Regions from separate parts of the Kitasatospora sp. NPDC059648 genome, predicted to be linked through region 1. Evidence: riboswitches for the same ligand, from Rfam matches in the RefSeq annotation. Region 1 holds a riboswitch; the other holds the start of a gene.
The links. Region 1 has a riboswitch for cyclic di-AMP ahead of ACFV1W_RS36415 (hypothetical protein). Riboswitches for the same ligand answer to the same signal wherever they lie in the genome.
Positions count from the first base shown of each region.

Region 2: linked by a shared signal. The riboswitch ahead of ACFV1W_RS22570 (CAP domain-containing protein) and the one ahead of ACFV1W_RS36415 (hypothetical protein) in region 1 are both predicted to bind cyclic di-AMP.

Region 1 is NZ_JBHWDU010000110.1:4,255-8,581, reverse strand. It holds gene ACFV1W_RS36420 (esterase/lipase family protein) at 1-899, shown strand, start outside; cyclic di-AMP (ydaO/yuaA leader) riboswitch at 1,154-1,276, shown strand; gene ACFV1W_RS36415 (hypothetical protein) at 1,279-2,736, shown strand; gene ACFV1W_RS36410 (hypothetical protein) at 2,778-3,365, opposite strand; gene ACFV1W_RS36405 (IclR family transcriptional regulator) at 3,549-4,327, opposite strand, start outside.
Region 2 is NZ_JBHWDU010000038.1:48,978-53,304, forward strand. It holds gene ACFV1W_RS22565 (hypothetical protein) at 327-1,253, shown strand; cyclic di-AMP (ydaO/yuaA leader) riboswitch at 1,843-2,011, shown strand; gene ACFV1W_RS22570 (CAP domain-containing protein) at 2,014-2,919, shown strand; gene ACFV1W_RS22575 (hypothetical protein) at 3,141-3,275, opposite strand; gene ACFV1W_RS22580 (DUF4232 domain-containing protein) at 3,885-4,327, shown strand, end outside.

The DNA of each region.
Region 1 (4,327 bases):
ACCGCGCCTGGGCCGACCCGGGGGAGGGCGGCACCTGCGGCGCCCCGAGCTGCCCGTCCACCGGCCTCGCCCAGTACCTGGCCGGGACCGGCCACCGGGTGTTCGCCATCGGCTTCGCCCACGCGCACGGCGACAACCTGCTCCAGGCCCAGGTCGTCGGTGACGCGATCGCGCTGATCCGGGCCCGGCTCGGCGCCCCCCGGGTCGACGTGGTGGCCTGGAGCAAGGGCGAGGTCGCCGCCCGCGCGTACGTGTCCTCGGTGCGCCCCGCCTGGGGGCGGGCGTACGCGGGCGACGTGCGCCGCCTCGTCACCCTCGGCGGTCCGAACGGGGGGATCGACTACGTCTACGCCCACGGCTGGGACTTCGACCTGGCCACCTGGCCGGCCTGCGGCGGTACCGCCAACGCGCCGTCCCCCCACCTGTACATGACCTGCTACGGCACGTACACCGCGCAGCCCTGCCTGGGAGTGCTGCCGACCGGCGGCAGCGACTGCTACCCGGGCCAGCGCCAGCTGCTCGCCCGCTGGGACGCCGCCTACGGGGTGGACACCACCGCCCAGGACTGGTGGACCACCTACTACGGCGGCCAGGGCTTCTACACCTCCGGCCAGGGCATCCAGGCGGCCATCGACGCAGGCTCGCTGGTCGCCCCGCTCCAGCGGGCCGGAATCCCCGCCTCGATACCCACCTACCTCCTCGCGGGCGGCTCGGCCGACATCCCGGGCGTGCTCGACGAGAACCGCGGTCCCAGCGACGGCATCGTGTTCACCGCGAGCGCCCTGGACACCACCGGCATCGCGACCGTCGGCGGCACCCGGCTGCTCGGCGGGCTCAACCACCTGGAACTGGCCTGGTCGCCGGAGGCCGAGAGCCAGGTGGCCGCCTGGCTCGGCTGAACCCCCGGGGCTGGACATCCGAACCCCCGGCCGAGGTGCCGGGACTGATCAACTCGGCGGCCACGCAGCGTCGTTGATCGACACCACTGTGAGCTGCGCGACAACCGGCCCGGTGGAGTTGTCCGTTCACGCACAGCCTGCCTAGCCTGCAACGGGTCGTCCGCCCTCGCGGACCCCGCCGCCGGGGCGCCGAGTCCTGTCCACCCGCCGGCGGGCAGCCGAGCACGACAGCGGACGGGAGCGGGGGAACCAAGGTCAGTGCCCGGCCCGTACGCACCAGCGTGCGGGCTGCGGCTAGGGGTGAAGCCGCTCCACAGGCGGCCGGGCAACTGCAGCCCGAATCCGACAGCTCACCCCGCAGGCGTCGCAGAGGACTCCCGTGCCCCAGCCTGCCGGGCGCCGTCGCGCGCCCCGCCACGCCCGCCCGTCCCACCGCGGACGCAACGCCGCACTCGCCGCGACCGGCGCGTTCGCGATCAGCGGCGCCGGCCTGCTCGGGCTGCCGGCAGTCGCCGGTGCCCAGGCAGCCGCCGGCCCGACCGTCACCCAGGACCGGATCGCCCCCGCCGCCATGGTCGCGGGCAAGGCCACCACCGCCTCGCTGAGCCTGCACTCCTCGTCCTGCTTCGTCGCCAGGACCGTCGGCGTGGGCGTCCGCGACGCGCGCGGCACCAACCTGGACTTCCCGGGCAACGCCGCCGACGTCCGGCTCTGCCCGAGCGGATTCACCTTCACCAGCGGCGTACGCACCCTGCCCGCCGGGACGTACACCCAGTTCGGCTTCTGGCAGGACCTCGGCGGCGGCTGGCACAACCTGCCCTCGCAGCAGCTGGTGGTCTCCCGCGCCGGCACGTCGACGCCCGCCCCGTCCCCGACGGCCACGCCGACCGCCACTCCCACTGCCGAGCCGTCCCCGACGGCCACGCCGACCGCCACTCCCACTGCCGAGCCGTCCCCGACGGCCACGCCGACCGCCACGGCCTCGACCACCGTGCCGACCGCGAGCCCGAGCGCCACGGCGTCGACCACCGTGCCGACCGCGAGCCCGAGCGCCACGGCGTCGACCACCGTGCCGACCGTGAGCCCGAGCGCCACCACCGGCCAGAGCGCCCCCGCGAACCCGAGCACCCCGGCACCGGCCTCCCCGATCGCCGGTAAGGCGCTGACCTGGTCCGACGAGTTCAGCGGCCCGATCGACTGGGGCAAGCGCTGGGTCGGGGACAAGAGCACCGCGTACAAGTACGGCAACCACAACCCGGACGACAACAAGCTCGACTGGCTGAACAAGAACAACGTCAGCGTCGCGAACGGCGTCGCCACCTTCACCGCCACCCCTGGCGGCCCCACCCTGGAGAACGGCCAGCAGTCCTGGAACACCGGCTTCCTGACCACCGGGGGCTCCACCGAGGGCTTCCAGGTCAAGGCCGGTGACTACGCCGAGACCCGGGTCGAGCTGCCTTCCGGCACCGGCGCCTGGCCGGCCCTGTGGACGTGGAAGAACGGCAACGGAGAGGTCGACTCCTTCGAGTACCACCCCGACAACCCGAACCTGCTGGAGCTGACCAACCACGTCAACCCCGGCAACCCTGACTACTACACCGACGCCAAGGCCGTCGCCAAGGACCAGTGGGTCACCATCGGCACGTACTACGGCGCCGACTCGGTGGACTGGTACGTCAACGGCGTCAAGGTGTTCTCCGACGGCAAGGGCGTGGGCGCCGGCTTCTCGGCGTACCTGATCCTCAACCTCTCCCTCGGCGCCGGCAAGTACCACCCGGCGCCGCAGGGGAGCACCCCGATCACCTTCGCCGCCGACTACGTGCGCGTCTACCGCTGACCGCGGACGCCGAGCGCACGTAGCCCGCAGGCCGGCCGCTCTCAGGGACCGGCAGCCGTCTCGACCACTTCCAGGTGGAACGGCTGCCGGTCGTTGCTTCCGTTCCGGTCGTCCCGGCTGTGCACCTCGACCGACCCGCCGGACAGCACGCCCGGCCGCACGTCGGGGGAGATCCGCACCGGGACGAGCGCGGTCGCGCTGCGCCCGGGCTTCATTCCGGCCCCGAAGACGCAGCGCACCGTGCGCCCGCTCCCCAGCACCGCGCAGTCCTCGGGGAAGTACGGCCCCTGCGGTGTCACGCCGTTCGGCAGGATGACGACCACCGTGAACGGCGAGCCCGTGGTGTCCGGGCCGCGGTTCGCGACGAAGGCGTGGACCGTGGTGGTGCCGCCGGGAGGGGCGGCTTCCGGGTCGAGCCGGATCACCTCCAGGTCGGAGTCGGGCCGTGCGGCGGCCGTGCTCGCCGACGCGACCTGCGGCTCCGGCCGCGGCGCGGGCCGCAGCGCCCAGGACGGCCCGGCGGCCAGCAACGCGACCGCGCAACCCGCCGCCGTCGCCGCCGTCGTGAACGCCGTCCCACCGGACGCGACCCGAAGGCCCCTGCGCCTGCCCTGCCCGCGTGCCGTCACCGCTCACCTCTCCCTGGTGGTCCGGCGGCCCGCTCCGTCGCGGGCCGCGTCCGCACCAGGGTGGCGGTACCCGGGCGGCGGACCGGGCTCAACCCGCCCGAGCGTCCGCCGAACGGAGGACACTGCGGGCAGGAGTCGGTGGCGGAGCCACCATCACCGCCCGGCAAGGGAGCTGATGAGGCGTCAGGGCGCGAGGACCTGCCCGAGCCGGGTCGCGATCTGGTGCATCACCGGCACCAGCGAGGATGCCCCCGCCTGCTCCTCCAGCGCCCGGATCCGGGCCTCCGGGCCGGACACCGACAGGGCGGTGGGCGTCGGCGCGCCCGGTACCGCGAGCGCGATGCAGCGGACGCCGATCTCCTGCTCCTGGTCGTCGACCACGTACCCGCGCTCGCGCGCCTCGGCGAGCTGGTCCATCAGCTCCTGCGGGTCGGTCACGGTGTACTCGGTGTGCGCGGGCAGCGGGTTGGGGCCCAGGACCGCGCGCGCCTCGTCCTCGGGGAGCTGGGCGAGCAGCGCCTTGCCGACGCCGGTGCAGTGCGGCTGCACCCGCCGTCCGACCTCGGTGAACATCCGCATCGAGCGCCGCGACTGCACCTGTCCGACGTACACCACCTCGCCGCCCTCCAGCACGGCCAGGTTGGCGGTCTCGCCGGTGGCCTCCATGAGTTCGGCCAGGTACGGGCGGGCCCAGCTGCCGAGCAGGCGCCCGGCCGTCTCGCCGAGGCGGATCAGCCGGGGGCCGAGGGTGTAGCGGCGTGCGGTGTCCTGGCGGACGTAACCCTGCTGGACGAGGGTACGAACCAGTCGGTGGATGGTCGGCATCGGGAGGCCGGAAGTGCTGGAGAGCTCGCTGAGGGTGGCCACGCCGCCGGAGTCGGCCAGTGCCTCCAGGAGTTGGAAGGCGCGCTCGACGGACTGCACGCCGCCGCTCGCGCGGTCGGCGCCTGTCGTCGATGCTG
Region 2 (4,327 bases), on a different contig from region 1:
AACAGCAGCGGGTGTCCAGGGTCTCGGCGAGGAAGGCCGCGGGGGTCCCGCCACCGTTGCGGATCCACAGTGCCGGACACTGCATGGTCCGGCTCATGGCGTCCTCGAGGGCCGCCAGCGCCGGGTGGTCGGGCAGGGTGAGGTAGGGGTCCTGGTTGGTCTCGGCGGTGGTGAGTGGCGCGGCATCACCCGCAAGTCCGGCACGGCAGCCGGCACGCCACCGACGCCGCCGCGCCTGATCAGGCCGACCGGCGCAGCCGCTGAACCATATGCCCCTTTGTGGCGTCTTCTGCCCCGGTACCCGTCCCGATCAAGGAGATCCCACTGTGAAGGTCCACCCCGTTACCGCGCTGTTCCCGATGCTCGGCCCCGACGAACTCCTCGACCTCGCCCAGGACATCGAGAGCAACGGCTTGACCGAGCCCGTCGTCCTGGACGCCGACGGCGTCCTCCTGGACGGCCGCGGACGACTCGCCGCCTGCGAACTGGCCGACGTCGAACCCCGCTTCACCACCTATCAGGGCGACGATCCGGTCTGCCTGATCGTGTCCGCCAACCGCCACCACCCGAACACCACCGCGAGCCAGCACGCCATGATCGCCGCGATGGCACGCTCACTGTCCCCGGGCTCACTCCCGTCCGACACCGCCCGCTGCGGCATCAACGTCACCCGGCTGTCCATCGCCACCACCGTGCTCGAACACGCCCCCGACCTCGCCGAACAGGTCCGCACCGGCACCCTCGCCCTCAATGCCGCCTACACCGCCGTCCGCAGACGCAAGGCTGACGCCAAGGCCCTCCTCGCCCAGCACGCACGACTGCGCCAGCACGCCCCCGACCTCGCCGAGCAGGTCATCGCCGGCCACCTCGCCGTCACCGACGCCACCGCGGCCCTCGACTCCCGACAGGAGGAGGAACACCTCCGCCGGCGCGTCGAGGAGATCGACGCCATCCGCCTCGCCGACGGCGACACCACGCCGGCCTTCGCCCGGACCGCCGAAGCGGGCGATGTCGACTGGCGCCACGCCCATCAGATGGCCGAGCAGTACCTCGCCCAGCGCCACGACGCCATCCGCCACGTCCAGCACAGCCTGGCCGGCATCGCGGAACTCTGGAGCGCCGTCCAGGATCTCGCCCACCACCCTCGGAGCCCCTACGCCCGGGAGATCCTCAAGGGCCTCACCGGCCCGGCGCGCACCCTCGCCCACCGCCTCATCGCTCTCGAAACCGCTTGCGCGACAGGCACGGCCTGATCTGCACCCCGTCGCCGTTACGGCTGAGACAGGTCCGGAAGTCTGCTGCGGCGGCGGAGAAATGTCCCGCCGCCGCTGCCTGTGCATACTCCAACGCGCTCCGACGGACCCCGGGTGCCGCATCTGCCGGCGGCTTCGCGCCCATCCAGGGCCTGGCCGCTGACGGCTCAAGCGCCGCTCCACCCGGCTCCGGGCGCTCGCCCACCGACCTGGACGGACCAGGGCCCGAGTTGCCGTGCAAGAGGCGGAGACCTAAGGAACGCCGCGCAGCCGTCCATGCGGGCCGTGTCAACGCGAAGCCGGGTAAGACCGTGGCCCAGCGGGCGACCTCGCCCGACTGCGCCCCAGCCCTTCCCGGGACGGCGGCCGTCGCGACCGGCATCGACGGTCAGGAGAATTGTCCGATTAAGACACTTATACGATGTTATATCAGCCAATATGGCATTCCGTCAGTTCTTCGTCGGATGTCCATGTGATCTGCATGATACGAACTTGTGTATTCCGGGTCGGTCTGCCTAGCGTTCAGGCTGTTCGCACCTGCGGACCCTGCCGCCGGGACGCCGAGTCCTGTCCACCGGTCGGCCGGACGTCGAGCAGTGCACCGGGCAGGAGCGGGGGAACCAGGTAGTTCGCCGCGCCCTGCTCGGCCCGTTCACGGACGAGATGGGTGTGGCTAGGGGTGAAGCCGCTACGTGCGGCCGGGCTACCTCACGGCCCGAACCCGACAGCTCACCTCGCAGGCGTCGCAGAGGGACGCCCCATGCTGATTTCAGGTACCGGCCGGCATCGCCGTGCGCGCCGGAGACACACCCCGCGTCTGGCCGCCACCGCCGGGATCGCCGGCGCCGGCCTCATGCTGCCGCTGCTGAGCGCGAGCGGAGCCTCCGCCGCGCCCGGCTCCCACACGCACGCGAGCCACGCCGGCTGGCAGGAGCACCATCAGCACCGGCACCAGAGCGACTCCGATAGTCAGCACCGCCACCAGGCCGGCCCACCCTCCGCTCCTGCCTCGCCCGACGCCTCGCACGCCTCGCCGTCGCCGTCCGCCCCGGCCTCCCACGCCCCGGAATCCGCGGCCGCGCGCCCCGGCGGCGAGTCCCAGGGCTCCCATCCGGCGTGGCCCTCTGCTCCGACCCCGGCGGCGTCCCACACGTCCGCGCCGTCGTCCCCGTCCGCCCCGGTCACGCACGCCCCCGCCCCCGCGGCCCCACCCGCCACCCCGGCCGCGCAGACCGGTTCGAACTCGGACGCCGTGCAGCAGGTCCTCAATCTGATCAACCGGGCGCGGGCCGCGCAGGGTCTGCCCGCCTACACCATCACGTCGGGGCTGACCAGCAGTGCCGAGGCCCACAACCAGACGATGGCCGGCGGCTGCGGCATGTCCCACCAGTGCCCGGGCGAGGCCGAGTTGGGGGCACGGGAGACGGCTGCGGGCGTCCAGTGGAACGCCGCCGGGGAGAACATAGGCTACGGCAGCGGGGTCTCCGCCTCGGCCCAGGACATCGCCGCCCTGGCGGTCAGCCTGACCCAGGGCATGCTGAACGAGACGCCGCCGGACGACGGCCACCGCAAGAACATCCTCAGCAGCGTATTCACCCACATCGGCATCGCCGTCCACCGGGATGCCAGTGGAACCGTCTGGCTCACCCAGGACTTCTCCAACTGACCCGTCCGTCAAGGACGTAGGCCGCGGCCGGACCGACCCCGTCCGGGCGGGTCGGCCGCCTCCGTCCCGCGGGCACCCGGCCCGTGGGACGGAGGCGGCCGGAGGATCAGGACCGGATGTCGAGCGCGCCCACCGGGTGGCCGGCCCAGATCGCCCGGGCGGCCACAGCCGGAAGGAGTCCCCCGTTCGGACGCCGTCCTGGCTGTCGTGCGGGTCATGACTCACGGCGTGCGGTACACCGTCGAGGCGAAGACGGCGATCGACGCGCTGCCCGCCGAGCGTCGTGCTCTCTTGGCCTCCCGGCCCAGCAGGCGGTGCGCGGTGATCAGCGCCACCGCGGCCCTGCGGGCAGGCATCGCCTCCTCTTTAGCTTGCGATTTATCCGTTTACGGCGGTTCGCCGGGGTTTGGTGCCTTTCTTGTGGTGAGCCGGTCGGCGGTAGGACTCGTCGGTGGCCAGGAGCAGGCCCGCGTCGTAGTGGTTCGCGGGACGGCGATTCTTCGAACCGGGTGGGCGACCGGGGCCGGGGCGGGAGGGTTTCGGCACTGCGGCCGGTGTTCCGCTTCGACCCCGCCGACGCACCCTGGAGGAGCACCGCTTCGCCGCCGGCTGCACCCGCGACGGACGGGTCATGGGCGCGGTCGGCATCGCCGCCGCCAAGGCCCTGCGCGACCTGCGCACCCACGTGGCCGCCCACGCCCCGTGGCCCCCGGCCTGACCGGCCCCGCCCGACCGGACGACCGCCGCACCCCCGGGGTCAAAGGGAGTAGCCGCTGGGCCGCAGGGTGGTCGCTGGCCCCAGCGCCGCACGCACGGCCTCGTCCGGGCCTATGATCGCTGGGACTTCCCGATCCCGTCACCGTCCTGTCACAGCAGGCCGTCGGCGCAACCGGCGCCGCGACGGCGGTGTGTACCGGGCAGGTACCGGCGCCGGATCGGCACCGCTCGATCCTTCGGAGGACGTCATGCACGGCAGCAAGCAGTACGGAACGAAGGCCCGCAGAGCCGTGGTCGCCGCGGTCTCGGCCGCCGCAGCGGCCCTGGTGGTCACGGCGTGCGGGCCTGCGAACGACGAGCCCGCCGCCGCACCGACCGCGCCGTCCGCCGCGCCCGAGGCTCCCACCAAGGGCAGCACGCCCTCCGCGGCACCGGCCACGGCAGTCGCTTCGCCCGGCGGAACCGCCACCGCCGCGGCGCCGACCTGCGCGGCCGGCGACCTGAAGGCGGACGCCCACCAGGCCAAGCAGCGGCCCGACGGCACGGGGATCGGGGCGGCGATCGTCGCGTTCACCAACGCCTCCGCACACCCGTGCACGCTCCAGGGCTTCCCGACGGTGGCCGGGGCGGCCAACGGTTCCCCGGAGCACAACGCCCCGCTCGCGGTGACCCACAGCGGCTCCGCCGCCCC